One region of the Streptococcus sp. cx1 genome, then DNA from elsewhere that is predicted to be linked to it. Evidence: predicted binding sites of a transcription regulator. Region 1 holds the regulator's gene; each other region holds the start of a gene.
What was found. Region 1 encodes CtsR, which represses protease genes until heat stress. Its sites were predicted from a motif close to TTGGTCAAAAAAGGTCAAANA; they were not measured.

Region 1 (10,472 bases):
TTACTAACACGTATGTTTTGATTATTGTCTAATCAAGTAATCAAAGGCTCCGATAGCAGCTGTAGCACCAGATCCCATGGAAATAATGATTTGTTTGTAGGCGCTGTCAGTACAGTCACCTGCGGCAAAAATACCAGGGATATTTGTTGAACAAAATTTATCAACGATAATTTCTTGGCGTTCATTGAGTTCAATACCACTGTCTTTGAGCCAAGCAGTACTTGGTACAAGACCAATTTGGACAAAGACACCTTCAAGATCAAGATGTTTTTCTTCGTTTGTATCACGCTCAACGTAACTCAAACCAGTCACATGATCTTGACCAAGAATTTCTTTGGTTGCAACGTTCTTAAGAATGGTTAGATTATCAGTTTTAGCAGCTCGTTCTTGTAAGACTTGATCTGCCTTTAATTCAGGCAAGAACTCTAAGACTGTAACGTGTTTAGTAATACCCGCTAAATCCAAAGCAGCTTCCAAACCTGAGTTACCACCACCGATAACAGCAACATCTTTTCCTTCAAATAGAGGACCATCGCAGTGTGGACAGTAAGTAACCCCTTTATTGCGGAATTCATCTTCACCAGGAACGTTGATATTACGCCATTTGGCTCCGAGAGCTAGGATAGCCGTTTTAGATTTTAAAACGGCACCGTTAGCCAGTGTCACTTCAATAAGTTCTTTCTTCTCAATGCCAGTAGCTAATTGACTTTTGATGATATCAACATTGTAAGATTTTGTATGCTCTTCAACTTGGGCCATTAACTTAGGACCTTCTGTATATAGCGTACCAATCATGTTCTCAATACCAACTGTCTCGATAACTTGCCCACCAAAAGTTTCTGCTAAAAGCCCAGTTTTAAGCCCTTTACGAGCAGCGTAAATTGCAGCACTGTTTCCAGCAGGACCACCACCAATAACCAAAACATCATAGACACCTTTACCAGCGAAAGCCTCAGCTTCAAGTGGTCCGTCCAACTTTTCTACAAGCTGTTCAATGGTTGCACGACCAGAAGTAAATTCTTCTTGGTCTTTGTAAACCGTAGGAACAGACATGATACCTTTGGCTTTGACCTCATCTTGATACATACCACCTTCAATCATGGTGTGGGTGATATTGGGGTTTAAAACAGCCATTATATTAAAGGCTTGAACAACGTCTGGACAATTGTGACAGGTTAGTGAAACATAAGTTTCTAAATCGATGGGTTTATCAATCTTCTTGATACGTTCGATAGTGTCATCATCAACTTTAGGTGGACGACCAGAAACTTGTAAGAGAGCTAAAATGAAAGATGTGAATTCGTGGCCCATTGGTAAGCCTGAGAAAATAACACGACTTTTTTTCCCTTTTTGTGCAATACCAAAACTAGGTTGACGTTTTAAATGTGTTGATTCAAGACTAATGCGGTCAGACATAGCGACAATCTCGTCTAGAAATTCTTTTACTTTACGAGAATTATCATCATCCCCTAAATCTGTTTGTAATACAATATCAGATTCTAGTAAATTTAAATACTGCGCTAATTGTGTCTTGATTTCTTTATCTAAGACCATGGATACCCCCTGGTTGTTAAATTTTACCTACAAGATCTAAGCTAGGAGTAAGTGTTTCAGCTCCTTCTTTCCATTTGGCTGGACAAACTTCACCTGGATGTTGACGAATATATTGAGCAGCACGGACTTTATCAACAAGAGTACTTGCATCGCGTCCAATACCATCAGCGTTAATTTCCATCATTTGGATAACACCATCTGGATCAATAATGAATGTACCACGTTGTGCGAGACCATCTTGTCCAAGAACATCAAAACCTTGTGAGATGTGGTGTGAAGGATCCCCAATCATAGGATAAGTAATAGTTCCAACAACATCTGAGTCATCATGCCAAGCTTTGTGAACAAAGTGAGTATCGGTAGAGACAGAGTAAACCTCTACACCAAGAGATTTAAGAGCTTCATATTGTTCTTGAAGGTCACCGAGTTCAGTTGGGCAGACAAATGAAAAATCTGCAGGATAGAAGCAGAAGACCGCCCATTTACCTTTAACATCTTCATCTGTAACAGTAATGAATTCCCCGTTGTGATAAGCCTGTGCTGAAAATTCAATAATTTCTTTTCCGACTAATGACAAAATAATGTCCTCCTCTATTTTTAATAGCCTAATTATAAACGAAATACTCATCAACCTCAAAGAAAACGATTGCAATTTTAATGAGAGGGAGATTTTTCTAATGGTCAGACTGATTTTAGAGCTTGTCAAATATCACTTTTTTTGATAAACTATTATAGTTGCGTAAAGTGACAAATACTCATTCTAAGCCGATTGTGGTCTTGTTGCCGCAGGGTGGGACTGCAAGTCTAAAGCTTAGAAGAGGAAAAAACAATTTTTAAGGAGAAATACTCATGGCAGTAATTTCAATGAAACAACTTCTTGAGGCTGGTGTTCACTTCGGTCACCAAACTCGTCGCTGGAATCCTAAGATGGCTAAGTACATCTTCACAGAACGTAACGGAATCCACGTTATTGACTTGCAACAAACTGTAAAAATGGCTGATACAGCTTACGAATTCGTTCGTGAAGCAGCAGCTAACGATGCAGTAATCTTGTTCGTTGGTACTAAAAAACAAGCAGCTGAAGCAGTAGCTGAAGAAGCAACTCGTGCTGGTCAATACTACATCAACCACCGTTGGTTGGGTGGTACTCTTACAAACTGGGATACTATCCAAAAACGTATCGCTCGTTTGAAAGAAATCAAACAAATGGAAGCTGATGGAACTTTCGAAGTTCTTCCTAAGAAAGAAGTTGCACTTCTTAACAAACAACGTGCACGTCTTGAAAAATTCTTGGGTGGTATCGAAGATATGCCTCGCATTCCAGATGTAATCTACATCGTTGACCCACACAAAGAACAAATCGCTGTTAAAGAAGCTAAAAAACTTGGTATCCCAGTTGTAGCGATGGTTGATACAAACGCTGATCCAGATGAGATCGATGTAATCATCCCAGCTAACGATGACGCTATCCGTGCCGTTAAATTGATCACTTCAAAAATGGCTGATGCTATCATCGAAGGTAACCAAGGTGAAGATGCTTCTGCAGATTTCCAAGAAGCAGCTGCAGCTGATTCGATCGAAGAAATCGTTGAAGTTGTCGAAGGTGACAACAACTAATCTTTAAGATTGGTTAGGGCTATATGCCCACTTAAGATACGACAAACACCTAAGGGGCGGGGCTCAGCCCTGCCCCTTAGTTTGATAAAATAAATTTGGAGAAAAACAAAATGGCAGAAATTACAGCTAAACTTGTTAAAGAATTGCGTGAAAAATCTGGTGCTGGTGTCATGGACGCTAAAAAAGCATTGGTTGAAGTTGAAGGTGATATCGAAAAAGCGATTGAATTGCTTCGCGAAAAAGGTATGGCTAAAGCAGCTAAGAAAGCTGATCGTGTTGCAGCTGAAGGTTTGACTGGTGTTTACGTTAACGGTAACGTTGCAGCAGTTGTTGAAGTTAACGCTGAAACTGACTTCGTTGCGAAGAACGCTCAATTCGTTGAGTTGGTAAACGAAACAGCTAAAGTAATTGCTGAAGGTAAACCAGCTAACAACGAAGAAGCACTTGCATTGACTATGCCTTCAGGTGAAACTCTTGAAGCTGCATACGTAACTGCTACAGCTACTATCGGTGAAAAGATTTCATTCCGTCGTTTTGCAGTTGTTGAGAAAACTGATGCACAACACTTCGGAGCTTACCAACATAACGGTGGACGTATCGGTGTTGTTTCAGTTATCGAAGGTGGAGATGATGCTCTTGCAAAACAAATCTCAATGCACATCGCAGCGATGAAACCAACTGTTCTTTCATACACTGAATTGGATGAACAATTTGTTAAAGATGAATTGGCACAACTTAACCACGCTATCGATCAAGATAACGAAAGCCGTGCAATGGTTAACAAACCAGCTCTTCCACACCTTAAATATGGTTCTAAAGCTCAATTGACTGATGCTGTTCTTGCTCAAGCTGAAGAAGATATCAAAGCTGAGTTGGCTGCTGAAGGTAAACCAGAAAAAATCTGGGATAAAATCATCCCAGGTAAAATGGACCGCTTCTTGCTTGACAACACTAAAGTTGACCAAGCTTACACTCTTCTTGCTCAAGTTTACATCATGGACGACAGCAAAACAGTTGAAGCTTACCTTGAATCAGTAAACGCTTCAGTAGTAGAATTCGTTCGCTTTGAAGTTGGTGAAGGTATCGAAAAAGCATCTAACGACTTTGAATCAGAAGTTGCAGCTACAATGGCAGCAGCTCTTAACAACTAATTCTAGTTGCTAGATAAAAAGAAAAGAAGTTACGTGAATGAATCGTAGCTTCTTTTTTTGTTGCTATTAAAAAACGTCTGAGCATGCCCAGACGTTGAAAAAGTAATTAATGAGCGAAGGTATTTACACCAAGTAGAAGAGAGAGTGTTCCCATGATGATACCTGCAAGGATAACCCCAAGCATAACAGCAATAACACTACGTTTAAAGTCCCAATCTAGGATAGATGCTGCTAGGGTACCAGTCCAAGCTCCTGTTCCTGGAAGCGGAATTCCCACAAAAAGTAGAAGGGCCCAGAAGACACCCTTATCTCCAGCAGCTTTTTCAAGTTTTTGGCCACCACTGTGACCTTTTTTAAGACACCAGGTAAAGAAGCCACCAATTAGAGGTTTATCTGCCCCCCATTCGAGGACACGGCGGGCGAAGAAGAAGATAATTGGAACTGGAATCATGTTCCCAATGACACAAAGAATTAGGGCTTGCCACCAAGGGATACCTGAGGCGATAGCAACAGGAACGGCTCCACGGAGCTCAACCAAAGGAATCATAGAGATTAAGAGTGCAATGATGTATTTCATGAGTAACCTTTCATAGGGGAATAAAATAAGAGATAAGACTCAAAATGACATGAGCTTTATCGAGAGTGATAAGACTAATACTACTGCAAAAGTGCTAAAAAGTACTTGTTGGATTAGGTGGGTCTCAGCCTGTCAAAGTGGATAGAAAATTTGAATCAAACACCTTAAGTTACCTAATATTTTAGTCTTATTTATTGTATCTTATATGGTCTCTAATGACAACTTTAAAAAGCTTTTTGAAGGTATAGTTTCCCATGAGCTGACATTTTTGGTATAATAATAGTCAGTTATAGTCAAATTAGACTGGAGGAATTAAGATGGCAAGAAATACATCAGATAGTATAGAAGAATATATTAAAGAATTGCTGGGCCAGTCTGGAATTGCTGAGATTCAACGCTCGAACTTAGCAGATACTTTTCAAGTTGTACCGAGTCAGATTAACTATGTTATTAAGACTCGTTTTACAGAAAGTCGTGGTTATATTGTTGAGAGTAAACGTGGAGGTGGCGGTTATATTCGTATCGTCAAGGTCAGATTCTCCGACAAGCACCACATGATTAATGATTTGCTTCAGAACTTGGCAGATAAGCTCAGCGAGCAGGTATTTACAGACTTGATTCAGTTGCTTTTTGATGAAAAAATCATCACTGAACGTGAGGGAAATTTGATTTTAGCAACTGCTAGTGATGATGTTTTAGGCGAAGATGCGGCTGCTATTCGTTCGCGTATTCTACGCTCGCTATTACTTAGATTGGATAGAAAAGGAAATTAGATGACGACATATTCAAGAAAAATGCAGGCTATTTTCCATCGTGCTCAGCTTGAGGCAGAGCGTTTTGGAAGTCCTTTCTTGGAGACTTGGCATGTGCTTCTGGCTATGGTTGAGGTTCCAGGATCTGTAGCCTACCTAACATTTACTGATTTTGAGGACCGTATTCGTGCGGAAGAGATTGAGACCGCTGCTGTACTAGCGATGGAGAAAAGTCCAAAAGACTTGTCTGAATCAGATGTTATCGATTTACGTGCACAGTCGCATGCTTTAGAGGCTATGTTGCAAGAGGCAGAGGGAATTGCTGGTGTGACTGGTGCTGTAGAGGTAGGTTCTGAACATGTATTGATGGCCTTCCTTCTTCATAAGGATTTGATGGTTTGTCGTCTCCTTGAAGTTGCTGGTTTTCAATATAAGGATGACAGCGATAAGCCTCGCATTATCGATTTACGACGTTCTTTGGAGCGTTACGCAGGTCTTAGTAAGCAAGATTTGAAGGCCATTCATGACCTTCGTAAGCCTAAAAAGTCAAAGGCATCAGGGAATTTTGCTAATATGATGCAGCCTCCTCAATCTTCTACTGGGGAACTGTCAGATTATACCAAGGACTTAACGGCAGTAGCCGAGTCAGGTGCTCTTGATCCTGTTATTGGACGTGAGAAAGAAATTTCACGCATGATTCAGGTTTTGAGTCGTAAAACGAAGAATAACCCAGTTCTTGTGGGTGAAGCAGGTGTTGGTAAAACGGCACTTGCGCTTGGCTTGGCACAACGTATTGCTTCAGGCGAAGTACCTTTTGAGTTGGCTGATATGCGTATCTTAGAGCTTGATATGATGAGTGTGGTTGCAGGAACACGTTTCCGTGGCGATTTCGAAGAACGTATGAATCAAATCATCGATGAGATTGAAGCTGATGGAAAAATCATTCTCTTTATTGACGAATTGCATACGATTATCGGTTCTGGTTCAGGTATTGATAGTACCTTAGATGCAGCGAATATTTTGAAACCCGCTCTAGCACGTGGAACTCTTCATATGGTTGGAGCAACTACTCAAGCTGAGTACCAGAAGCATATTGAAAAAGATGCAGCTCTTTCTCGCCGTTTTGCTAAGATTACAATTGAGGAGCCAAGTGTAGCTGAGGCGATTGATATTCTAAAAGGCCTACGTTCGTCTTATGAAGACTATCATCGTGTAACGATTACTGATGAGGCAGTTGAGACAGCAGTCAAGGCAGCCCACCGTTATTTGACGAGTAAAAACTTACCCGACTCTGCCATTGATCTTTTAGATGAAGCGAGTGCAACTGTTCAAGGTCGTATCAAAAAAGAAGCCAAACGTGAGATAACGCCTTTGGATGAAGCACTTCTATCTGGTGATATGAAGGCTGCTGTTAAACAATATAAGGCTAGCCAAAAAGCAAAATTACCAAAACCTGCCTTGGTAGATGCAGATCAGATTATGCAAACCCTTAGTCGTCTATCAGGTATTCCTGTTGAGAAGATAACACAGGCAGATAGCAAGCGTTACTTGAATCTGGAAGCAGAGCTTCACAAACGTGTTATTGGTCAAGATGAAGCAGTTTCAGCCATTAGTCGTGCTATTCGTCGTAACCAGTCAGGTATTCGTACTGGAAAACGTCCAATTGGTTCCTTTATGTTCCTTGGACCTACTGGTGTTGGTAAGACAGAATTGGCCAAGGCTTTGGCGGAAGTTCTCTTTGATGATGAGTCAGCTTTGCTTCGCTTTGACATGTCAGAATACATGGAAAAATTTGCGGCTAGCCGACTTAATGGTGCTCCTCCAGGTTATGTTGGATATGATGAGGGTGGTGAATTAACAGAGAAAGTTCGCAATAAGCCTTACTCAGTTCTCCTCTTTGACGAGGTGGAAAAGGCTCACCCAGATATTTTCAACATCCTCTTACAAGTTTTGGATGATGGTGTCTTGACGGATAGTCGAGGTCGTAAAGTTGACTTCTCAAATACCATTATCATTATGACTTCGAACTTGGGAGCGACTGCTCTTCGTGATGATAAGACTGTTGGTTTTGGTGCTCAAGACATTTCTCATAATCACCAAGCAATGCAGTCACGTATTATGGAAGAACTTAAGAAGGCCTACCGTCCAGAGTTTATCAACCGTATTGATGAGAAGGTTGTCTTCCATAGTCTAGAGGAAGAACAACTTCGCGAGATTGTCAAGATTATGGTGAAACCGTTGGTATCAGCTTTGGCTGAAAAAGGGATTGACTTGAAATTCCAACCAGCTGCTCTCAAGCATTTAGCTAAAGATGGCTATGATGTTGAGATGGGTGCTCGTCCGTTACGTCGTACGATTCAAACTCAAGTGGAGGACAAGTTATCTGAGCTCTTACTAGGTGGCCAAGTGGTTAGTGGACAAACCCTTAAAATCGGCTGCTCGAAAGATAAATTAACCTTTACAGTAGTGTAAAAATCAAACAAAAAGACAAACTACACCTGTAGTTTGTCTTTTTTTGTGTCAATAGGAGTCAAGGTAGAGTCAATCTTTCTGTAAAGGTGGGGTAAAAGAAAAAGCCGAGCAAAGCTCGACTGTAATGACTAGAGTTTTTCGTTGACAAAGTTGACAAAGTGATTCCACCAGACCTTGAGGAAGAAGCTTTTCTTAACTTCTTTACCAGCAACCAGTTCCATGCTAGGCATACCTTGGTTAGGCAAGTAACCTTCTCCTACAAGTGACTTATCTTCAAAGGTAGCAGTTCCAACCTTGTCACTTGAGTTGACAGGGGCTTGGACTTGATTGGTAGTGACTTTAATATGTTTACTATTGTTAGCATCTATTTTTTGGATGATATTAAAGTCAGACTTAGCAACAGCAGTGACTTGCTTAGATTTCCCATCAAGGACATTGGCTTGGCTTTTACCAATAGCTTGTCCTTTTTTGGCAATGGTCTTGCTTTCCCAATGATAGACTACGTAGTTAAGTAGGTCATTGGTTGCAGTGAAACGGGCGTAGTCATCAGTATCGGTATTATCAGCATTCAAAATGACTGTGATAATGCTCATGCCGCTTTCATTTGAGTGGGCCACGAAGGAAGCACCGGCTAAATCAGTGGTCCCTGTTTTTAGGCCATCTACACCTTTACGGTAACTAGGTTGTCCCTTGAGCATATAGTTGAAGGTTTTGAGTTTGTTGACACCATCAAAATCAGCTTCAGTTTTTTTAGTGATATCGAGAATTTCAGGATATTCTTTCACTACGTGTTGTGCAATGATAGCAACATCTTTAGCACTCATGGTATTTTCTTCGTCTGATTTAGAGCCTGGATAGATATTGTCACCTAAGTAAGAATTATTGAGACCAGAGGCATTGACAATCTTAGCATCAGTGATACCCCAATCTTTAAGTTGGGCTTTCATCATGTCGACAAACTTACTTTCGGTTCCTCCGATTTCCTCGGCTAGAGCAATAGATGCACTGTTGGCACTGGAAATAAGAGTTGCGTCAAGAAGTTGTTTGACAGTGTATTTGCGGGCATCTAGTGGAATATTAGATACTCCGGCACTGACAGTTAGTTCAAAGGGGTAGTCAGAAATGTCAACTTTGCTGTTCCATTTGAGGTCTCCCTGATCTACCGCTTTATAAACCATATAGGCTGTTAGGAGCTTGGTAATAGAGCCAATCCCTGTAGAGGTAGTGGCATCTTTTTCATATAAAATTTTGCCAGTATTAGCTTCGACAGCGATGGCATGTTTGGCTGCGGCATCATATCCTTTTTTCTTATCTGCTGCAAAAGCAGGGGCTACGCTTCCCAGACAGAGTAAGAAGGTTATCATAAGCGTAATCAGTTTTTTCATGGTTTGTTCCTTCATGTGTTTTGGATATTTATTATACCACATTTTGAGAGGAACTTAAGGTGTTGAGAAGGGGCTTTTACTTACAGGACTAATTTTTAAGGCAAGATAAAACTACCTTTTGATAGCTAAAAGGTAGTTTTGTGTTTACTTGTTTCCTGTAAAGAAATTAACGATATGGTTCCACCAAACTTTTAAGAAGAAACTTTTCTTGATAGATTGGTTGGCTGTTACAGAAATTTGAGGTGGATCAGAGATGTAACCTGTTCCAACGAGATCCTTATCATCAAAGGTCGCTGTTCCAATAGTGTCACCTTTTTTGATAGGTGCTGTTATAGTTTTTGCTTTGATTTTAACAGTATCATTTTTGCTGTTTATTTTTTGAACGACTGTAAGGTCTGACTCGAGCTTAGCAGAGATGGTTTGACTGTCTCCATCGGCTACCTTAATATCATTTTTCTTGACGATTTGTCCTTTGGTGTTGAGGGTTTTGATTTCCCAGTTTTGAGTCACATAATCTAGCAACTCATTTGTGGCTGTGAATCTGGCAGCTTCATCTTCTCCACCATTATCTGCATTCATGACAACGGTAATCAAACTCATGCCATTTTCATTGGAGTGGGCCACAAAGGATGCTCCTGCAAGTTCAGTTGTTCCAGTCTTGAGTCCATCAACGCCTTCACGGTAGTTGTCTTGTCCCTCCAACATGTAGTTGTGCGTCGTTAATTTGTTGTCACCTTCGAAATCAGTTTCGGTTTGCTTGGTGATTTCAAGTACCTGAGGATAGTCTTTGATGAGGTGGTCTGCAATAATGGCAACATCTAGAGCACTCATAGTATTTTCGTCATCTGCTTTAGAGCCAGGATAGCGGTTATCCCCAAGGTATTTATTGTTTAGGCCAGAAGCGTTAAATAATTTAGCATCTGTAATGCCCCATTCTTTGAGTTGGGCTGTCATAGTGTCAACA
Region 2 (10,472 bases), on a different contig from region 1:
GTGGCAACTTCAGAAGCAGTTGAATCTTCAGTTGCACATTCAGAGGTTACAACTACACCAGTTACAGAGACACAACCAAGCAACACAACTCCATCAGTAGTCGAAGAAAAGGCGTCTAGCACAGTAGTGACATCTTCATCAGATGCAACAACACCTTCATCAACAGTTGCTGCGGTTTCTGCTCCAGCTCATACATCAGAGGCTGCAGTAGAAGCACCAACTTCAACAGCAAGCTCAGAAACAGCTGATACACATACTGAAGTAGCCCTTAAACCTACTGAAAACAGCGCTGCTAATGCAAACCTTAGCAAACTTAACGGTCGTATCAAGTCTATTGTTGAAGATAATATGACCTCAGATCAAATCGTTGCCTTGACTGAGGAAGAAATTAAAGCACTTAATAAAGTTGACTTTAGCGATGATGCTATCAAGGGTACAGGTACTAGCTTGACTTACCGTAACTTGAAAGATATCGTTGCTAGCTTCTTGAAGCAAGACAGCAAATTGGCAGTTCCTTACTTTAAAGCAGATACAATCATCAATATGCCTGCTTTCAACACTGTTGATGCCCAAACGATGAAAAAAGAAGAAATCGACGTTTGGGATTCTTGGCCAGTCCAAGATGCTGAGTCAGGTGTAGTAAGCAACTGGAACGGTTATCAGTTGGTTATCTCAATGGCCGGTGCACCAAATAAAAACTCAAACCACATTTACTTGCTCTATAGTAAATACGGAGATAATGACTTTACGCATTGGAAAAATGCGGGTCCAATCTTTGGTTATAATGCCCTTGAAGATGACCAACAATGGTCAGGTTCAGCGACGGTAAACTCTGACGGTAGTATCCAACTTTACTACACTAAGAATGATACTAGTGGCGGTAAATTGAACTGGCAACAATTGGCTAGTGCTACACTTAACCTAGCTGTTGAAAACGACGAAGTTGTTATTAAGTCAGTTGAAAATGACCACATTCTCTTTGGTGGGGATAACTATCATTATCAAAGTTATCCAAAATTCATGAGTACTTTCAACGATGACCACAACCACGATGGAAATCCAGACCGTACAGATAACTACTGTCTTCGTGACCCACACATCATTGAAGATAACGGTAGCCGCTACCTTATTTTCGAATCAAATACAGGTGACGAAAACTACCAAGGCGAAAAACAAATTTACAAATGGTCAAACTATGGAGGAGATGACGCCTTTAACCTTAAGTCATTCCTCAATATTGTTAATAATAAACACCTTTACAACCTTGCATCATGGGCAAATGGTTCTATCGGTATCTTGAAACTTGATGATAATGAGAAAAATCCATCTGTAGCTGAACTTTACACACCGCTTGTCACTAGCCACATGGTTACTGATGAAGTAGAACGTCCAAGTGTTGTTAAGATGGGTGGCAAGTATTACCTCTTCACTGCTTCACGTATCAACAAATCTACGGATGCTGAAGGTACTGTAGCAGCGCGTGAAGCTGTCGGTGATGACGTTGTCATGCTTGGATTCGTATCAGACAGCCTCCGTGGGAAATACCGTCCACTTAACGGCTCAGGTGTGGTCTTGACAGCCTCTGTTCCAGCTGACTGGCGTACATCTACCTATTCTTACTATGCGGTTCCTGTTGAAGGATCATCAGATACTCTCTTGGTTACTTCTTACATGACTAACCGCGGTGGTATTGCTGGTGCTGAGAATAAATCAACATGGGCTCCAAGCTTCCTCATCAAGATGAATGCAGATGATACTACAGAAGTTCTTCCTAAGATGACCAACCAAGGGGACTGGATTTGGGATAAATCTAGTGAAAGCTTGGTACACGTGGCCGATCAAAACAGTGCTAAATTGCCAAATGAGGACTATAACGTAGATTATTATGCAGTGTCAGATTATGGTCTTAAACCACATACTTATCCTACAGTTGATGGTTCACCGGGCGTTTCTGAAGCTCGCGGTGTCTTAACTGTAACTGTTAAAGATGGTGAAGACAAGAAATCAGATAAATCAGAAACACCAGTAAATCCAACAGAAGGGAATCATTCTGTTGATGATAAGTCTAACAAACCAGATACACCTTCTAAACCAGCAGACAATAATCAACCATCAACTAATAAAGAAGATAAACCAGCAACGCCGACGAATCCAGATTCTCCAGTTCGTAATCCGTTCCCTTATTTCACAGACCGCCCATCTAATGATAATAATTCATCAGATGATCATCATGTAGAGGTTCCTGCGAAACCTTCAACAGAGAGTTCTGTGGGTGACCGTCGTCCAGTAGCTCAAGCTACAGAGATTGCGTCACCAGTACCAGAGGCTATTGTAGCAACTGGACCAACTGTTTCAACGACTCCTGTTAAAGAAGAGTCTGTCACTGAAACAGAAGCTCCAAAACCAGCTAAGTCTGAAGAGGAAGTTCAGTCTCACGGAGTCGCTAAAGCTGATGAAGTAACTAAGTCTGATGAGTCAAGTAAAGACAACAATACTAAAGTTGCTGCCAAACTTGCTACGACTCCTAAGACACCAAGTGATTCAGAAGGTTCAAAGAGCAACATTCTTTCAATCTTGGCGACTATCTTTGCAGCAATTGCAAGTCTAGCTCTTCTTGGCTATGGTTTGGTCACAGGAAAGATTCATTTGCCTAAAAAATAATCCTTTTCAAAAACGTTTGCAGTAAAGCAAGCGTTTTTTTTACCTTTTTGATATAATGGAGTGAATATAAAGCAAAGGAAGAAACTATTATGGGTAAATTTCAAGTTATTTCACATCCACTGATTCAACATAAACTTTCAATCCTCCGTCGTGAGGATACTTCTACTAAGGACTTCCGTGAGCTAGTTAATGAAATTGCTATGCTCATGGGTTACGAAGTGTCTCGTGACCTTCCTCTCGAAGAGGTTGAAATTCAAACACCAATTACTAAAACTGTACAAAAACAACTTTCTGGTAAGAAATTGGCGATTGTTCCAATTCTTCGTGCGGGTATTGGTATGGTCGATGGTTTCCTTAGCCTTGTACCAGCAGCTAAAGTTGGTCATATTGGTATGTATCGTGACGAGGAAACTCTTGAGCCAGTTGAGTACTTAGTTAAATTACCAGAAGACATTGATCAACGTCAGATCTTTGTAGTAGATCCAATGCTTGCGACTGGTGGTTCAGCAATCTTGGCAGTAGACTCACTTAAAAAACGTGGTGCAGCTAATATCAAGTTTGTTTGCTTGGTTGCAGCACCAGAAGGTGTCAAAAAATTGCAAGATGCTCACCCAGATATTGATATCTACACAGCATCATTGGATGAGAAACTTAATGAAAACGGTTATATTGTTCCAGGTCTTGGAGATGCAGGTGACCGTCTCTTTGGTACAAAATAAGTTGAAAAGGGAAAATTTCCCTTTTTTTACTAGATTAATAAGTTTTAAGTGAAATTGTTATAGAAGAGTTTAGCACTCTTTTAGAAAGAGTGCTAAGAATGATGTTTTTTATTTGACCTAATTTGACTAAAATCATATAATAGCATCAAGACAATATTAAAAGGAGGATTCATATGATTCCTGTAGTAATTGAACAAACATCACGCGGTGAGCGTTCTTATGATATTTACTCGCGTTTGCTCAAGGATCGTATCATCATGTTAACAGGTCCTGTTGAAGATAATATGGCAAACTCAATTATCGCCCAACTCTTGTTCTTGGATGCTCAAGACAATACAAAAGATATCTATCTTTATGTTAATACACCAGGTGGATCCGTTTCGGCAGGTCTTGCCATTGTTGATACAATGAACTTCATCAAGTCTGATGTTCAGACTATCGTTATGGGGATGGCAGCATCTATGGGAACAATTATCGCTTCAAGCGGTACCAAAGGTAAACGTTTCATGTTGCCAAATGCAGAGTACATGATTCACCAACCAATGGGTGGTACTGGTGGCGGTACGCAACAAACAGACATGGCTATCGCAGCTGAACACTTGCTCAAGACACGTAATAACTTGGAGCAAATCTTAGCAGATAATTCTGGACAACCAATTGAAAAGGTTCATGTAGACGCTGAACGTGACAATTGGATGAGTGCTCAAGAAACGCTTGAATATGGTTTCATCGATGAAATCATGGCTAATAACCAATTAAAATAAACTGAGCTTGTCTTAAACAAAAGTCAGATGCAAATCGGTTGTATAAGGACCGTTTCATCTGGCTTTTTGTGTTATAATAGAAAACATGTTAATAATCAATGAGGAGTTGCTTGCGATTGATCAAGCTATAGAGTGTCTTGTTTCGTGTTTTATAAAGCTACCTGAGATAGAGAATTACCGTTTAAAACGCCAGAAATTCGAAAATGACAGAGAACTTCAAGAGCAACTCTTTGCATTTCAAGAATTAAAAGATAGCTATGATGCTGCTAAGGCGTATGAGGCTTTTAGACCAGATGTGAGAGAGTTGAAACGTCAGGTTTTGCGAATGAAGCGCCAAATTGATTTAAACGAGGTGGTTATTGGCTATCGTCGGGCAGAGTTCGATTTACAGACCATTTTAGCCAATCTTGGTGAGGAGATTGCCCAAGCTGTTTCAGACCAGATTTTTATTGATACTGGGCTACCTCTTGCCCCTCATAAACCACATCATAAAAAGGGAGACACTAACATAAAGGAGAAGATGAGTCATGATTAAGCGTCAAGGCATTATTGTTTATTTATACTACAATAGAGACTTACGTAAAATTGCCAAGTTTGGGGATGTTGTCTACCATTCTTATAAGATGCGTTATGTGCACCTTTATGTAGATGAGGACAAGGTCGAGGATATTTTGAAAGAGCTCGATGGAATGAAAGCAGTGAAAAAAGTTCTGCCTTCTTACTATTCTGATATTGATATGGACTTTGTAGGTAGTCTGGAACGTTACGACACCTCAGTCCCTGAACCGTTTAAGAACTTTTCTCTTTAATAAGAGAAAAGTTTTTTTCTTTTTAAAGAGTTATTCTTAAAGTAATGGAAACGATTACTGCCGCTAAAGCTTAGTTATGTGTAGTTGACAATTGTCTGATAATTCTGTAAGCTATAAGGTGGACTTTTTTAAGAAAATATTAAGGAGAAATCTTATGTCTAAAAAGATCACACTTATTGTGTTAGCCTTTTTTGCTTCCATTTTCTTGGTTGCCTGTGGCAAGTCACCAGATGTGACTGCTAATGCCAATGGTACTAAGATTGGCGATACCATCAAAATTGGTGTTAACATGGAGTTGACAGGTGCCGTTGCAGCCTATGGTAAGGCGGAGCAGAATGGTATTAAGTTGGCTGTTGACGAAATTAACAAAGCTGGTGGCGTCGATGGCAAAAAGCTTGAGCTTGTCACAAAAGATAATAAATCTGAAAATGCTGAAGCTTCAACATCTTCAACGAACTTGGCTATTCAGAGTAATGTAAATGCTATCGTTGGTCCAGCGACATCAGGTGCTGTTGCTGCGGCTAGCCTCGTATCACAAAAAACAGGGGTTCCTTTGCTGACACCTTCAGGTACGCAGGATGACCTTACGGTAGATGCTAATGGTACGAAGAAATTCGTTTTCCGTACAACCTTCAAGGATAGTTACCAAGGTAAAGTTTTGGCAGCTTATTCTTACAATAATTTGAATGCTAAGAAAGTAGTTCTCTACTATGATAATGCTTCAGATTATGCCAAAGGTATTGCGGATGAATTCAAGCGTGAATATAAAGGTCAAATCGTTACTGAAGCTACCTTTGCTTCAGGGGACAAGGACTATCAGTCAGCCTTGACAAAATTTAAAGACCTTGATTATGATGCTATTGTAATGCCAGGTTACTATACTGAGACTGGTATTATCACTAAACAAGCACGTGACCTTGGAATTGATAAACCAATCCTTGGACCTGACGGATTTAGTGATGCGAAATTTACTGAGCTTGCAGGTAAAAAGAATGCGTCAAACGTCTACTATGTATCAGGATATTCAACAAATGTTGCTCTTTCTGACAAGGCATCAGGTTTCATTAAAGCATATAAGAAAGCTTATAACACTGACCCAAATATGTTTGCTGCTCTAGCTTACGATTCTGTTTATATGATTGCAGAAGCATCAAAAGGTGCGAAAACATCAGTTGATATTGCCGATAACTTAGCACATTTGAAAAACTTTGTCGGGGTTACAGGTAAAATGACGATTGATAAGGATCATAACCCTATTAAAGCAGCTCTTATGGTTAAAAGAGATAATGGTGAAGAAGTTTCAGCGGAAGCCGTTGAAATTGAAAAATAATCTGTTATCTATACTAAAAATGAACTAGAAAGTTTGGTTATATATGTTTTTTGAACAACTTCCCCAACAACTAGTCAATGGTATCATCTTGGGTAGTATCTATGCCCTACTTGCCCTTGGATATACCATGGTTTATGGGATTATCAAATTGATTAACTTTGCTCATGGAGACATCTATATGATGGGTGCCTTCGTTGGTTACTATGCGATTAATAGCCTCGGAATGAATTTCTGGGTTGCCCTTGTCTTTGCTATGCTTGTCTGTGCGATTTTAGGGGTTGTCATTGAGTTCTTGGCTTATCGCCCACTCCGTAATTCGACACGTATTTCTGCCTTGATTACGGCTATTGGTGTCTCATTCTTCCTTGAGTACATCATGGTTCTCTTTGTAGGTGCAGATACACGTTCATTCCCTCAAAAGATTGCAATTAAGACTTATCATCTTGGATCAATCTCTGTAACAAATGTGCAATTGCTTATCTTGGTAGTTGCCCTTGTCCTTATGGTTGCTCTTCAATTGATTGTTAAAAAGACTAAGATGGGTAAAGCTATGCGTGCCGTATCTGTAGACAGTGATGCAGCTGAATTGATGGGTATTAATGTTAATAATACTATCAGCTTCACTTTTGCTCTTGGATCATCACTAGCAGGGGCAGCGGGTGTCCTTATTGGTCTTTACTATAACTCTATCGAACCTCTTATGGGTATGACACCAGGTATTAAAGCCTTTGTTGCTGCCGTTCTTGGTGGTATCGGTATTATCCCTGGTGCAGCACTTGGTGGATTTGTTATCGGTATTTTGGAGACATTATCAACTGCAATTGGTTTGTCAAGTTACCGTGATGCCATCGTTTATGGTGTCTTGATCGTTATCCTTTTGGTTCGCCCAGCGGGTATCCTCGGTAAAAATGTGAAAGAGAAGGTGTAAGACATGAAGAAAAATCTAAAAGTAAACCTTATTTGGTTTGGTCTTATCATTGGGCTCTTCCTTATCTTGAAAGGTCTTGAACTTTCAGGTATCATGAACCTTTACTACATCCAAATCTTAATGGGGATTGGAATCTCAATCCTTATGGGACTTGGTACTAACTTGGTTCTTGGTTTCTCAGGGCAATTTACACTTGGTCAAGCTGGTTTCATGGCAATTGGTGCCTATTCATCAGCTATCATCACTGGTATGATGCCAACATATGACGGTTTCTACCTCTCAATGGTTGTCGGTGTCATCATCGCAGCTATTGTTGCCCTTATCTTTGGTCTACCTACCCTTCGTTTGAAAGGTGACTACCTTGCCATTGCAACTCTTGGTATGGCTGAAATCATCCGTATCATTATCGTTAATGGTGGTGAATTGACCAATGGTGCCGCTGGTTTGACAGGTATCCTTCCCTATACTAGTTGGCCTGTAATTTATTTCTTTGTGGTAATCATTACCATTTTGGTGCTTAATTTCTTACGTTCAGCAACTGGACGTCAAGCAATCACTCTTCGTGAAGATGAAATTGCTGCTGAGTCAATGGGTGTTAATGTCACAAAAATGAAGGTTCTTATCTTTGTTATTGGTGCCATGATTTCAGCGATTGCTGGTTCACTTTATGTCAGCTACATCGGTACAGTCGTGCCGAAAGACTTCACCATCATGAAATCAATTGATTACCTTATCATTGCCGTTCTTGGTGGTCTTGGATCAATCACAGGTACTATCATTGCCGCTGTTGTTCTTGGTATTATCAACATGTTCCTACAAAATGTTTCAAACCTTCGTATGATTATTTACGCCTTGGCTTTGATTCTTGTAATGCTCTTCCGTCCAGGTGGACTTCTTGGAACAAAAGAACTCTATCTCTCAAAATTCTTCAATAAATCTAAGGAGGGCAAATAAAATGGCACTTCTTGAAGTTAAAAATCTGACTAAAAACTTCGGTGGTTTGACTGCCGTTGGTGATGTTTCAATGGAACTCAATGAAGGTGAGTTGGTTGGGCTTATCGGACCAAATGGCGCTGGTAAAACAACCTTGTTTAACCTTTTGACAGGTGTCTATGAGCCAAGTGAAGGGACTGTTATACTTGATGGTACAGTCCTAAACGGTAAAGCACCTTATAAAATCGCTTCACTCGGTTTGTCACGTACTTTCCAAAATATCCGTCTTTTCAAAGACATGACTGTACTTGAAAACGTTCTTGTTGGTTTATCAAATAAGCAACCTTCAAATTTCTTTGCATCTCTTTTGCGTTTGCCTAAGTACTATTCAAGTGAAGAAGAGTTAAAAGCAAAAGCTATGAAACTGTTGGCTATCTTCAACTTGGATGGTGAGGCAGATACACTTGCGAAAAACTTGGCTTACGGACAACAACGTCATTTGGAGATTGTTCGTGCACTTGCAACAGAACCAAAAATTCTTTTCCTTGATGAACCAGCTGCGGGTATGAACCCACAAGAAACAGCTGAATTGACTGCTCATATTCGTCAAATTCAAAAAGACTTCGGAATTACCATCATCTTGATTGAGCACGATATGAGTTTGGTCATGGATGTTACTGAGCGTATCTATGTTTTGGAATATGGACGCTTGATTGCCGAAGGAACACCTGATGAAATTAAGAATAACAAACGCGTTATTGAAGCTTACTTGGGAGGTGAAGCATAATGGCAATGTTGAAAGTTGAAAATCTCTCAATTAAATATGGATCGATCGAAGCTGTAAAAAACGTCAGCTTTGAAGTTAATGAAGGTGAAGTCGTAACTCTTATCGGAGCTAACGGTGCAGGTAAGACATCAATTCTTCGTACCATCTCAGGTCTTGTTCGTCCAACTGAGGGAACCATTTCTTATCTTGGAAACGACATCCACAAAACACCAGCACGTAAGATTGTTGCCGAAGGTTTGGCTCAAGTACCTGAGGGACGTCATGTATTTGCAGGATTAACCGTAATGGAAAATCTTGAAATGGGAGCTTTCCTTCATACAAATAAAGAAGAGAACGCAGCTCTCTTGAAAAAAGTCTTCCAACGTTTCCCACGTCTAGAAGAACGTAAGAATCAAGATGCAGCGACACTTTCTGGTGGTGAGCAACAAATGCTTGCAATGGGTCGTGCCCTTATGAGTCGTCCAAAACTTTTGCTTTTGGATGAACCTTCAATGGGACTTGCTCCAATCTTTATTCAAGAAATTTTTGATATTATCGAAGATATTAAGGCGCAAGGAACTACAGTTCTTTTGATTGAACAAAATGCCAATAAGGCTTTGTCAATTGCTGATCGCGGTTATGTTCTTGAAACTGGTAAAGTAGTTCTTTCAGGTACTGGTGAAGAACTTCTTGCATCAGATGAAGTTCGTAAAGCCTATCTTGGAGGATAAGAAAAAGCGCCCGAGGGCGTTTTTCTATCGTCTTATGCTGATTGTAAAATACTAATTTTTCAGTAAAATATTGCAATCGGTTTCAATTAGTGTGGTATAATACAAGTAAGAAATCATTCGGAGGAAAATGAAACATGGCAGTAAAAGATTTTATGACGAAACGTGTAGTTTATGTCTCACCAGAAACAACAGTTGCAGCAGCTGCAGATATTATGCGTGATAAAGGTTTGCGCCGTTTGCCAGTAATTGAACACGATAAACTTGTTGGGCTTGTTACAGAAGGTACAATGGCGGAGGCCTCACCATCAAAAGCAACAAGCTTGTCAATTTATGAAATGAATTATCTCCTTAATAAGACAAAAGTAGGAGATATCATGATCAAGAATGTCCTTACTGTTTCCAAATATGCTAGCCTTGAGGATGCAATCTATATCATGCTTCAAAATAAGGTTGGAGTCCTTCCAGTTGTGGACAATGACCAAATTTCAGGAATTATCACAGATAAAGATGTCTTTCGTGCTTTCTTGGAAATTTCTGGTTATGGTCAAGCTGGAATTCGTATTGGGTTGGAAGTTACAGATACTCCACGTGTTTTGGAAAAAATTGCGAACCTTATTGCTAGTGAGAATCTCAACATCGAACGTACAATTGTTGCCCCTAAAAATGACACTGTACTTCGTGTTGAACTTCAAGTTGAAGGAGAGATTGGGATTGAACAACTCAAGAAGGTTTTTGTAGAAGCAGGATTTACAGTTACTGAAATTGCAGAAACAGAAGCAAAAGAGTTAGACTAATAACAAGGATAAAAAAACAGAAAGTTTGTAGGAACAG
Region 3 (10,472 bases), on a different contig from region 1:
ATTAAACTCACACAATAAGCTAGGCCTGTTTGGAAACCGATAGCCCCAACCGTCCATTTAAGATTGGCCATTTCACGCTTAATAGCTCCAATAGCCGCAAAACATGGTGCACAAAGTAGGTTAAAAATCAAGAAGGAATAGGCAGCTAAGGAAGAATAATCTCCTCGTAGAGCCTCAGCCAGACCCGCTTCACTGCTATTATGATAGAGAATACCAAAGGTGGCAACAACGGTTTCCTTGGCAGCTAAACCTGTAAGAGCCGCAACTGTTGCCTTCCAATTCCCAAATCCAAGTGGATCAAAAATCCAAGACAAGCCCTTCCCTAAAGTCGCCAAAATGCTAACTTCTGTATCTACAGTATGTAGGGTAAAGTTGTAGTGAGACATAAACCAGATAAGAACCGTCAAACTGAAAATGATGGTTCCCGCACGTTTGACAAAACTCAAAGCCTTACCAAAGGCATAACGCAAGACCGACATGGCTTTAGGCCAGTGGTAGGCAGGCAATTCCATAATAAACGGACTGGTTAGACCACCCAAAAAACTCGTCTTTTTGAGGGCAATACCTGATAGGATAATAGCAGCCATCCCAATAAAATAGGTACTTGGTGCTACTAAAGAATTACTAGGGAAGAAAGCTCCAGCAATCAAGGCAATAATTTCCAACTTGGCCGAACAAGGCATGAAGGTTGCTGTCATAATGGTAATGCGACGGTCCCTTTCATTTTCAATGGTTCGACTAGACATAACCGCTGGCACCCCACAACCTGTAGAAATCAACATAGGAATGAAGGATTTTCCAGAAAGTCCAAAACGACGGAAAATACGGTCCATAACAAAGGCAATACGACTCATATATCCAATGTCCTCAAGCACACCCAAACAGATAAAGAGCACAAATATTTGAGGTAGGAATCCTAGTACTGTCCCAATCCCAGCGACAATCCCATCAACAATCAAAGACTTAAGCCAGTCCTGAACTTGAAGATAGTCAAGACCAGAAGTTACCAAATCTGGAACATACTTACCAAAAAGCACATCGTTAGCCCAGTCTGTCCACATGGTTCCAACAGTCTGAATAGATAAGAAATAAACCAAATACATAACCACTGCGAAAATTGGTAAGGCCAAAATACGGTTGGTGACAATCCTATCAATTTTGTCCGACAAGGTCAGGGCAAAATCTTCTGTATGACTTTGAGCCATCTGACAGACACGTTCGATAAAGGCATAACGCTCATTAATGACAATTGACTCCGCATCTTCGGTGAAAACTTCTTCAGTGATTCGAATGATATCTTTGATTTCTTTTCGTTGGAATGGGGACAAGTCTAGCTCAGCCTCAACTAAAGCATCGTGTTCAAAGAGTTTAATGGCATAAAAACGCGCAGACCTTTGCGGCACCGAATTTCCCAAGACTTCCAAAATTTGTGAGATAGCAGCTTCTAATTTATCGTCATAAATTGGAAAGGCAATATCAGCAACTGTAGAGGTTGTCGTATGAGCTGCCTTCTTCACTACCTGATCAATACCAGTTTGCTTGAGAGCACTAGTGGCTACTACTGGGACGCCTAGATGATAAGATAATTTATCAACATTAATCTGTTTTCCCTGAGCCTCTAAAACATCACTCATGTTAAGCGCTAAAGTGACTGGAATACCTGTCTCAATCAACTGCGTTGTCAGATAAAGATTACGCTCCAAATTGGTCGCATCGACTACATTTAAAATGCTGTCGGCCCTTTGGCTCAACAAATAGTCACGCGCCACCTTTTCTTCAGGGCTATAGGGTGACATTGAGTAAATCCCTGGTAAATCCTGAATTTCTAAATCCTTATTCTTTTTGACCAGACCACTTTTTCGTTCTACAGTAACACCTGGCCAGTTACCAACACGCTGATTGTTCCCTGTTATCAGGTTGAATAAACTGGTTTTACCACTATTAGGATTACCTATTAATGCAATTTCTGTCATTTTTCCTCTCCCTCATCCAGCATGACCACACTAATCATTTGCGCTTCCGACTTGCGTAGGGTTAATTCATACCCTCTCAAACTAATTTCTAAAGGATCTCCCAAAGGGGCTACCTTACGCAACAACACCCGAGTACGCTTTGTAATTCCCATATCCATAAGACGTCGTTTGGTTTCATTTGCTGAAAAAATATCAGTAACGATAGCCGAACGTCCAACCGGTAATTCAGAAAGAGGTATCTTTTCCTGATTTTCCTCCGCAGGTGCCAAATCAATCTTATCTAGAATCGAAGCATCAAAGGCTAAGCGACTCCCTTTAACGATAATAATAGCACTGTTTTTGGTCTTAATTACCACCTCAATCGTTTCACCGGCAGCCAACCCTAGGTTAGATAAGTGCAAAAGACTATCCTTAGGGAGGTTAATGCCAAGAATCCGGTAAGGCGTTTTTAAGGCCGCATCATATATGAGCATATTTCTTGACCTTCTTTATTATTTTTGATATGGCATCATTATAGCATATTTATCCATCTTTTCCGCAATATTATCCTAAACAAGAATGATTCTAGAAAAGCAGAACACAAAAAGAAAAGGCCGGAAAAGTTCCAGCCTTCACAAACAACGTATACATACTTAATGAATATCTTACAAAACCTTACTCAAGAAATCCTTGGTACGATCTTCCTTAGTATTGTCGAAGATCTCTTGTGGTGTGCCTTCTTCAACAATGACACCGCCATCCATAAAGATGACACGATCTGCCACTTCATAAGCAAAGCCCATTTCGTGGGTAACAATTGCCATTGTCATCCCTGATTTAGCAAGGTCCTGCATAACTGCAAGAACTTCACCAACCATTTCTGGGTCAAGGGCTGATGTTGGTTCGTCAAACAAGAGAACGTCTGGATCCATAGCCAAACCACGTGCGATAGCAATACGTTGTTGCTGACCACCTGATAGACTTGTTGGGTAGGCATCTGCCTTATCTTTCAAGCCAACCTTTTCTAAAAGTTCCATGGCTTTTGCTTCTGCATCAGCTTTAGAAACACCCTTGGTCTTAATTGGTGACAAGGTGATATTTTCTTTAACTGTCATATTAGGGAAGAGGTTGAACTGTTGGAAAACCATTCCCATCTTCTCACGCATTTTGAAAATGTCGTTATTTTTATCTGTAATATCCACACCTTCAAAGGAAATAACACCTTTTGTAGGTTTCTCAAGCAAGTTCATTGAGCGTAGGAAGGTTGATTTCCCTGATCCTGAAGGACCGATGATAACCACTACTTCACCCTTTTTAATATCTAGATCAATCCCTTTGAGAACTTCGTTCTTACCAAAATACTTGTGAAGATTTTTAATCTCAATAATTGTTTCTGCCATTATTTACGTCCCTCCCCAAGTCGTTTTTCCATTTGTTTCAAGAGTGCCGTCATAGCCGTTGTCACAATCAAATAATAGAAGGCTGCGAACAAGAGCGGTGTCAAGGTCAAGTAGGTTGTTGTTGCAACAGTTTGTGCACCATTCCACAATTCCATAACTCCGATGGTTTGCAAGAGCGAACTATCCTTGATAATAGTAACAAACTCGTTACCCAAGGCAGGCAAGATATTTTTAATAGCTTGAGGCAAGACCACATAACGCATGGTATTCCATGGACGGATACCAAGTGAGTAGGCAGCTTCAACCTGACCTTTAGGAATAGACTCGATACCTGCACGCACACTCTCAGAAATATAAGCACCACTGTTCAAAGAAAGGACGATAATACCTGGAACGATACGTGACAAATCAAGGTTCAAAATGCCAAACTGAACAGTTGGAAGATTCATGTGGATGAGGTTAAAAGCAATCATAATCTGTACAACCATAGGAGTCCCACGGAAAACCCAAACATAAAGGCTTACCAACCACTCCAAAGGTTTGATTCCAGAACGCTTGGCCAAGGATACCAAAACCCCAAGGATGGTTCCGAAGAAGACCACGCAGACCGAAATCATAATTGTTACTAAGACACCATAGTTAAAGTAAGACCAAAACTGTGGTAGAAATGAAAAATTCATCTAGATACTCCTTACTAATATTCTTCAATATTATATCAGAAGACTGTATAATAATAAAGTATTTTCTTATAAATGCGATATTTCAGTATAAAAACTAAGTTATAGACCTAGCTAGCAAAACTCTTAAGCAATACACCTCATGTATTTCCAAGACGACACCACGCCAAAAGCTTTGCCAAGAATTTGAAGTACTGCCTGTTTTGACAAGCCATACAAGCATCACCCCATGCTTTCATCCTGATAAAAATGCCTGAAACTCGATAGTTTCAGGCATTCTGATTTTTGGAACCTTGTAAAGTTCCAAAATAATATATTAGTAAAGCAAATCGTAGATTTCCATTGCAATCAAGTCGATACTATCAAATGAATAAGATTCACGTGCTTCAACGTCACGCAATGTGAAAACTGGACCATTTTCAGGATCGTTGCTAAATGATACTTCGGCAACAACCACTCCTTCACGTTCAAAATTACGTTTCAAATTACCACCATCAGCCGCCATCATTTCAAGACGGTTAATGATTCTCACCAAATGTGATTCCATGTTATTTCTCCTATTAATTGTGTATTTCTTACTTATTTTATCACACTTATGGGAAAAATGGGGGAATTTTAAATATTTTTCAAGGAATTGTACATAATGGCCTTGATAGAATGCATACGATTCTCAGCTTCTTGGAAGATGATATCACTGTATTTTTGGAAGACTTGATCGGTGATTTCTAACTCTGCCAAACCGTATTTGTCATAGATTTCTTGCCCAATTTGAGTATTGAGATCATGAAAAGCTGGGAGACAGTGCATAACGATGACATCTGGATTTTCCGTCTTGGCAAGTAGGTCTGCATTAATTTGATAAGGCAGGAGTAAATCAATACGAGATTTAAAGTCTACTTCTTCACCCATAGATACCCAGACATCCGTATAAAGCATATCCACTCCCTTGACCTCTGAAATATCATCTGTAATGGTTAAATCGGCACCATTATTATGTTTCTGAGCTAGGGCTACAATCTCATCTTCGGGTTGCAGCACCTCTGGGGCAATAATCTTGACATTAACGCCTAAAATAGCCGAAGTGACCAAAAGTGAGTTGGCCATATTATTTCTACCATCTCCAATATAGGCGATGGTCAAACCTTCCAAACTACCAAAACGCTCCTTCAAAGTCATGAAATCCGCAATCATTTGCGTTGGATGCCAGGTATCCGTCAAACCATTCCAGACCGGAACACCTGAGTACTTAGCCAACTCTTCGACATCTTCTTGCTTAAAACCACGGTATTCGATTCCATCAAACATAGAACCAAGCACCTTGGCTGTATCAACTACAGATTCTTTTTTACCTAACTGAATGTCTCCAGCACCAAGGTAGGTCACATTCATACCTAGGTCCTGACCAGCCACTGTAAAAGCTGAGCGAGTTCTTGTAGATGTTTTTTCAAAAATCAGGGCAATATTTAAGCCATCTAAATATTTATGCGGAATTCTTTCCTTCTTTAGCTGTTTAAATTTTATAGATAAATCGATTAACTCCTCAAGTTCCTGCTTGGTAAAGTCGATTTCTTTCAAAAATGATTTAGCTTGTGTCATAGGTATCTCTCTTTCGTTCTGAATAATATAAAAACATTATATAATATTTATACATTTTAAACAAGCGTTTTTGAATTAAAATTCAATGTTAGCACTCTTATTAATAGAGTGCCAAACCTAGATGCTTTTTACTTGCAATCTACCTTCCGCATGCTATAATGGAGTCATAGATTTGACCTTTTTTGACCAAGATTGTTTTCAATAAAGGTCTTTCCCAATTCAGATAGAAAAGAGGTACTGATATGCTCTGTCAAAACTGTAACCTTAATGAAGCTAGTATTCATTTGTATACCAATGTAAACGGTAATCAGCAACAAGTTGACCTCTGTCAAAATTGTTATAAAATCATGAAATCTGACCCAGAGAACCCCCTCAATCAATTCAATCAAACAGGAGGTTCAAACTTCTTCGATGATTTCTTCAGCGACCTAAATAACTTCCGTTCTTCTAACGGCGATCTTCCCAATACACCTCCAACACAAGAAGGTGGTAACCGAGGAAACGGTGGCAATACACAAGGGCCAGGCCGTCCAGGAGGACCACGCCAACAAGCTCCTCAACAGCCACAAGGTCTTCTTGAAGAGTTCGGCATTAACATCACTGACATCGCTCGTCGTGGAGACATTGATCCTGTTATTGGTCGTGACGAGGAAATCATTCGTGTCATCGAAATTCTTAACCGCCGTACCAAGAACAACCCCGTCCTCATCGGTGAACCCGGTGTCGGTAAGACTGCTGTTGTTGAAGGCCTAGCTCAAAAAATCGTTGACGGTAGCGTGCCACAAAAACTCCAAGGCAAACAAGTCATCCGTCTTGATGTGGTCAGCCTGGTTCAAGGGACTGGTATTCGTGGCCAATTTGAAGAACGCATGCAAAAACTCATGGAAGAAATTCGTCAACGTCAGGATGTTATCCTATTTATTGATGAAATCCATGAAATCGTAGGAGCTGGTAATGCTGGTGATGGCAATATGGATGCTGGAAACATCCTAAAACCTGCTCTTGCTCGTGGAGAACTTCAACTGGTCGGAGCAACAACACTCAACGAATACCGCATCATCGAAAAAGATGCCGCCCTAGAGCGTCGTATGCAACCAGTTAAGGTTGACGAACCAACGGTTGAGGAAACCATCACTATTTTGCGTGGTATTCAACCTAAATATCAGGACTACCACCACGTCAAATATACAGACGAAGCGATTACTGCAGCTGCAGAATTGTCCAACCGCTACATTCAAGACCGCTTCTTGCCAGACAAGGCCATCGACCTCCTCGATGAAGCTGGTTCGAAGATGAATTTGACCCTCAATTTTGTTGATCCTAAAGATATCGACAAACGTTTGATTGAGGCTGAAAACCTCAAGGCTCAAGCTACTCGTGACGAAGACTTTGAAAAAGCTGCCTATTTCCGTGATCAAATTGCCAAATACAAGGAAATGCAAAAACAAACCATCAAAGACCAAGATATGCCTGTCATCACAGAAAAACATATCGAAGCCATTGTGGAACAAAAAACCAATATTCCTGTCGGTGATTTGAAAGAAAAAGAACAATCACAACTTCTTAGTCTTGCTGATGATCTTAAATCACATGTTATTGGACAAGATGCCGCAGTTGATAAGATTGCCAAAGCCATCCGCCGTAATCGTGTTGGATTGGGTGCACCAAATCGCCCAATTGGTAGCTTCCTCTTCGTAGGTCCTACAGGAGTCGGTAAAACTGAACTCTCTAAACAATTGGCGATTGAACTCTTTGGTTCAGCTGACAGTATGATTCGTTTCGACATGTCAGAATACATGGAAAAACACGCCGTTGCCAAATTAGTCGGTGCCCCTCCAGGATATGTCGGTTACGACGAAGCTGGTCAGTTAACTGAAAAAGTCCGCCGTAATCCTTATTCACTCATTCTTCTAGATGAGGTTGAAAAAGCTCACCCAGACGTTCTTCACATGTTCCTCCAAGTTCTTGACGACGGTCGCTTGACTGATGGTCAAGGGCGAACTGTAAGTTTCAAGGATACCATCATCATCATGACTTCAAATGCTGGTACAGGTAAAGTTGAAGCTAGCGTCGGCTTTGGAGCTGCCCGTGAAAATCGTACCAATTCTGTTCTTAACCAGCTTGGAGATTTCTTCAGCCCTGAATTCATGAACCGTTTTGACGGTATTATCGAATTCTCTGCCCTTAGCAAGGAAAATCTCCTCACTATCGTGGACCTCATGCTTGATAATGTCAACCAACGCTTGGCTAATAACGGTATCCACCTCAGTGTAACTGAGAAAGTTAAGGAAAAATTGGTTGACCTTGGTTACGATCCTAAGATGGGTGCTCGACCACTACGTCGTACCATCCAAGATCATATTGAAGACGCTATTACTGACTTCTACCTTGAAAATCCAAATGAAAAAGATCTCAAGGCAGTCATGACTTCAAAAGGCCACATCACCATTAAGTCTGCTAAAAAAGCCGAAAAAGCTACTCAGAAAGCTGAAACACCAAAAGAAACTGATTAAACAAAGAACCCAAGTCATTACGTCTTGGGTTCTTTATCTTTTCATTTCCTATTTTCAAATTTATCCCTAATTCTGCCTAAATCAATAGGAAAATGAGCAAAATTTTAGTATAATATAGGCAAATAAACGTAAGGAGCAACTCATGAATCCAACATTTGGTGACAAGGTTGAGGGAGCTCATTATCAAACACGTTACGGTGTTTATGCTGTGATTCCTAACCAAGAAAAGACAAAGATTATTTTAGTCCAGGCTCCTAACGGAGCTTGGTTTCTCCCAGGTGGAGAAATCGAAGCAGGCGAGGATCACTATAGCGCATTAGAACGCGAGTTAATTGAAGAACTTGGGTTTACAGCCACTTTAGGCCAGTACTATGGCCAGGCTGATGAATACTTCTATTCGAGCCACCGTGACACTTACTATTACAATCCAGCCTATATTTATGAAGTTGTAGATTTTTCAAAAATTGGTAAACCTCTCGAAGATTTCAATAACCTAGCCTGGTTTCCAATTGATGAAGCCATTGCTAAACTTAAACGTGGCAGTCATAAATGGGGAATCGAACAATGGAAAGAAACTAACACAATAACTGACAAATCCTAGGAGGAAACTATGAAACTCATTAATACGACCCGTACACACCAAGAACTCGTTCAAAACCAACTAGACAATACGGATGCCTTTCTCGTAGAGACCTACTCTGCTGGGAATACTGATGTTGTCTTTACACAAGCACCTAAGCATTATGAACTCTTGATTTCAAATAAACACCGTGCTGTTAAAGACAATGAATTAGAAGTTATCCGTGAATTCTTCCTCAAACGAAAAATCGACAAGGATATTGTTTTGATGGACAAACTCAGAACAGTACACACTGACAAATTGATTGAGATTTCATTCCCAACAACTGTATAAGACAAAACAAGCAATGGCTAATACCACTGCTTGTTTTTTTGTACGTTACAAAGCTTTCGAAGCTTGATCCAGAACTTCCATAACCTGACGACTATGTTCCAACTGCTTGGCAACACTGTCAAAATCCTTGGTAGCCACCATCTTTTCAAAAGCCACAAATTCATCATGCATACGATGTTGTAGACTATTGAGATTGACGATTCTCTCTTTCTGACCATTGAGAGTGACTCCAATCTCAGGAAGAGTATTGGTTGCACCAAAAATGGTAATAGCGCCCTTATCACCTTGTATAGTTGAACGAATCTCCGCAATACAGTCTTTAGCTCCAATGGCAACAGCCTTAAAGTGACCATAGTCCAAAACTAAAATCCCAGACGTATCTACTCCTCGCTCCACATTAGGGAGATATTCCACACGATTAGGCTTACCAAAAAGGCCAACCAGGAGATGAATATTATAGATATTCAGATCTCTAAGTGCTCCCCCACCCATTTCAGGGTTGAAGGCAGGAGCAATCTCCCCTCGTTTGAAGGCATCGTAACGTGACGAATATTGGGAAAAATTGATATTCACAATCTTGATATCCCCAACCTCTGACAAGGCTTCCTTAATCACTGTAAAATTGGCCAAATATTGATTGGTAATAGCCTCCATCAAGAGAAGCTCTTTTTCTTGAGCAAGCTTAGCTAGCTCTTCAAATTCTTCTAAATGAAGGGTGAAGGGTTTCTCACAGATAACATGCTTGCCAGCCAAAAGTGCTTTCTTAGCATAATCATAGTGGGTATGGTTGGGCGTTCCCACATAAATCGTATCAACTTCTGGATTGGACAAAATTGCCTCATAATCACTAGTCGCCTGAGACAAACCATATTGCTTAGCTAGGGCTTCTGCCTTATCAAGTGAGCGTGGTGTCGACAAGATAGCTTCAAGCTCAATGCCCTCAATAGTCGTTAATACAGGAAGAACCTCTGTCACAATCATCCCTGTACCCAATAGTGCAAGTTTCATCAACTTACCTCCCTAATTTCTAATCTCTCTTTACAATGGTCTAAGTCCATATAGAGACTTATAATGAAAGAGGACTCAAATCGAAGCCCTCTAAAATTTAAGAACGTCCAAGCAGTTTCTTAACTCCTTGAATCGCTTTGTATTTAAGCGGTTGTGGATAATAGCGGAAGGTTCCCATCTTGCGAACAATGTAACCATTAAAGTTTTGTTTAAATCGCAGAACTCCGTCTGAACCATCAAAGATTCCCATAATACCAAGGAAGTTATAGAACGTAATGCCACGTTTAATGGCTTGTGTCATCACATACTCTTGTAAGAGTGCTGGCGCATAAAACTTATTAAACTCTGGATAAGACCCGCTAAAAAGATAAACAGCTTCTTGAGGTGTATAGACAAAGAGACTTCCAGCCAGA

Region 2: the regulator CtsR is predicted to act here: its motif matches at 3,490-3,510, upstream of ACT170_RS07095 (ATP-dependent Clp protease proteolytic subunit).
Region 3: the regulator CtsR is predicted to act here: its motif matches at 5,795-5,815, upstream of ACT170_RS01145 (ATP-dependent Clp protease ATP-binding subunit).

Annotation. Positions count from the first base shown of each region.
Region 1 covers NZ_JBQSUN010000011.1:8,756-19,227, forward strand. Annotated here, with positions in the region: gene ahpF (alkyl hydroperoxide reductase subunit F) at 22-1,554, opposite strand; gene ahpC (alkyl hydroperoxide reductase subunit C) at 1,571-2,131, opposite strand; gene rpsB (30S ribosomal protein S2) at 2,404-3,171, shown strand; gene tsf (translation elongation factor Ts) at 3,282-4,322, shown strand; gene ACT170_RS10710 (COG2426 family protein) at 4,429-4,899, opposite strand; gene ACT170_RS10715 (CtsR family transcriptional regulator) at 5,217-5,672, shown strand; gene ACT170_RS10720 (ATP-dependent Clp protease ATP-binding subunit) at 5,673-8,123, shown strand; gene pbp3 (D-alanyl-D-alanine carboxypeptidase PBP3) at 8,252-9,508, opposite strand; gene pbp3 (D-alanyl-D-alanine carboxypeptidase PBP3) at 9,653-10,472, opposite strand, start outside.
Region 2 covers NZ_JBQSUN010000004.1:194,277-204,748, forward strand. Annotated here, with positions in the region: gene ACT170_RS07085 (glycoside hydrolase family 68 protein) at 1-2,661, shown strand, start outside; gene upp (uracil phosphoribosyltransferase) at 2,751-3,380, shown strand; gene ACT170_RS07095 (ATP-dependent Clp protease proteolytic subunit) at 3,554-4,144, shown strand; gene ACT170_RS07100 (YlbF family regulator) at 4,230-4,679, shown strand; gene ACT170_RS07105 (YlbG family protein) at 4,672-4,953, shown strand; gene ACT170_RS07110 (ABC transporter substrate-binding protein) at 5,108-6,283, shown strand; gene ACT170_RS07115 (branched-chain amino acid ABC transporter permease) at 6,327-7,211, shown strand; gene ACT170_RS07120 (branched-chain amino acid ABC transporter permease) at 7,215-8,165, shown strand; gene ACT170_RS07125 (ABC transporter ATP-binding protein) at 8,167-8,931, shown strand; gene ACT170_RS07130 (ABC transporter ATP-binding protein) at 8,931-9,641, shown strand; gene ACT170_RS07135 (CBS and ACT domain-containing protein) at 9,776-10,435, shown strand.
Region 3 covers NZ_JBQSUN010000001.1:237,678-248,149, reverse strand. Annotated here, with positions in the region: gene feoB (ferrous iron transport protein B) at 1-1,973, opposite strand, end outside; gene ACT170_RS01170 (ferrous iron transport protein A) at 1,970-2,446, opposite strand; gene ACT170_RS01165 (amino acid ABC transporter ATP-binding protein) at 2,618-3,352, opposite strand; gene ACT170_RS01160 (amino acid ABC transporter permease) at 3,352-4,032, opposite strand; gene ACT170_RS01155 (DUF1797 family protein) at 4,346-4,576, opposite strand; gene argF (ornithine carbamoyltransferase) at 4,645-5,625, opposite strand; gene ACT170_RS01145 (ATP-dependent Clp protease ATP-binding subunit) at 5,868-8,138, shown strand; gene ACT170_RS01140 (NUDIX hydrolase) at 8,281-8,739, shown strand; gene ACT170_RS01135 (DUF1827 family protein) at 8,749-9,051, shown strand; gene ACT170_RS01130 (Gfo/Idh/MocA family protein) at 9,097-10,059, opposite strand; gene ACT170_RS01125 (aminoacyltransferase) at 10,157-10,472, opposite strand, start outside.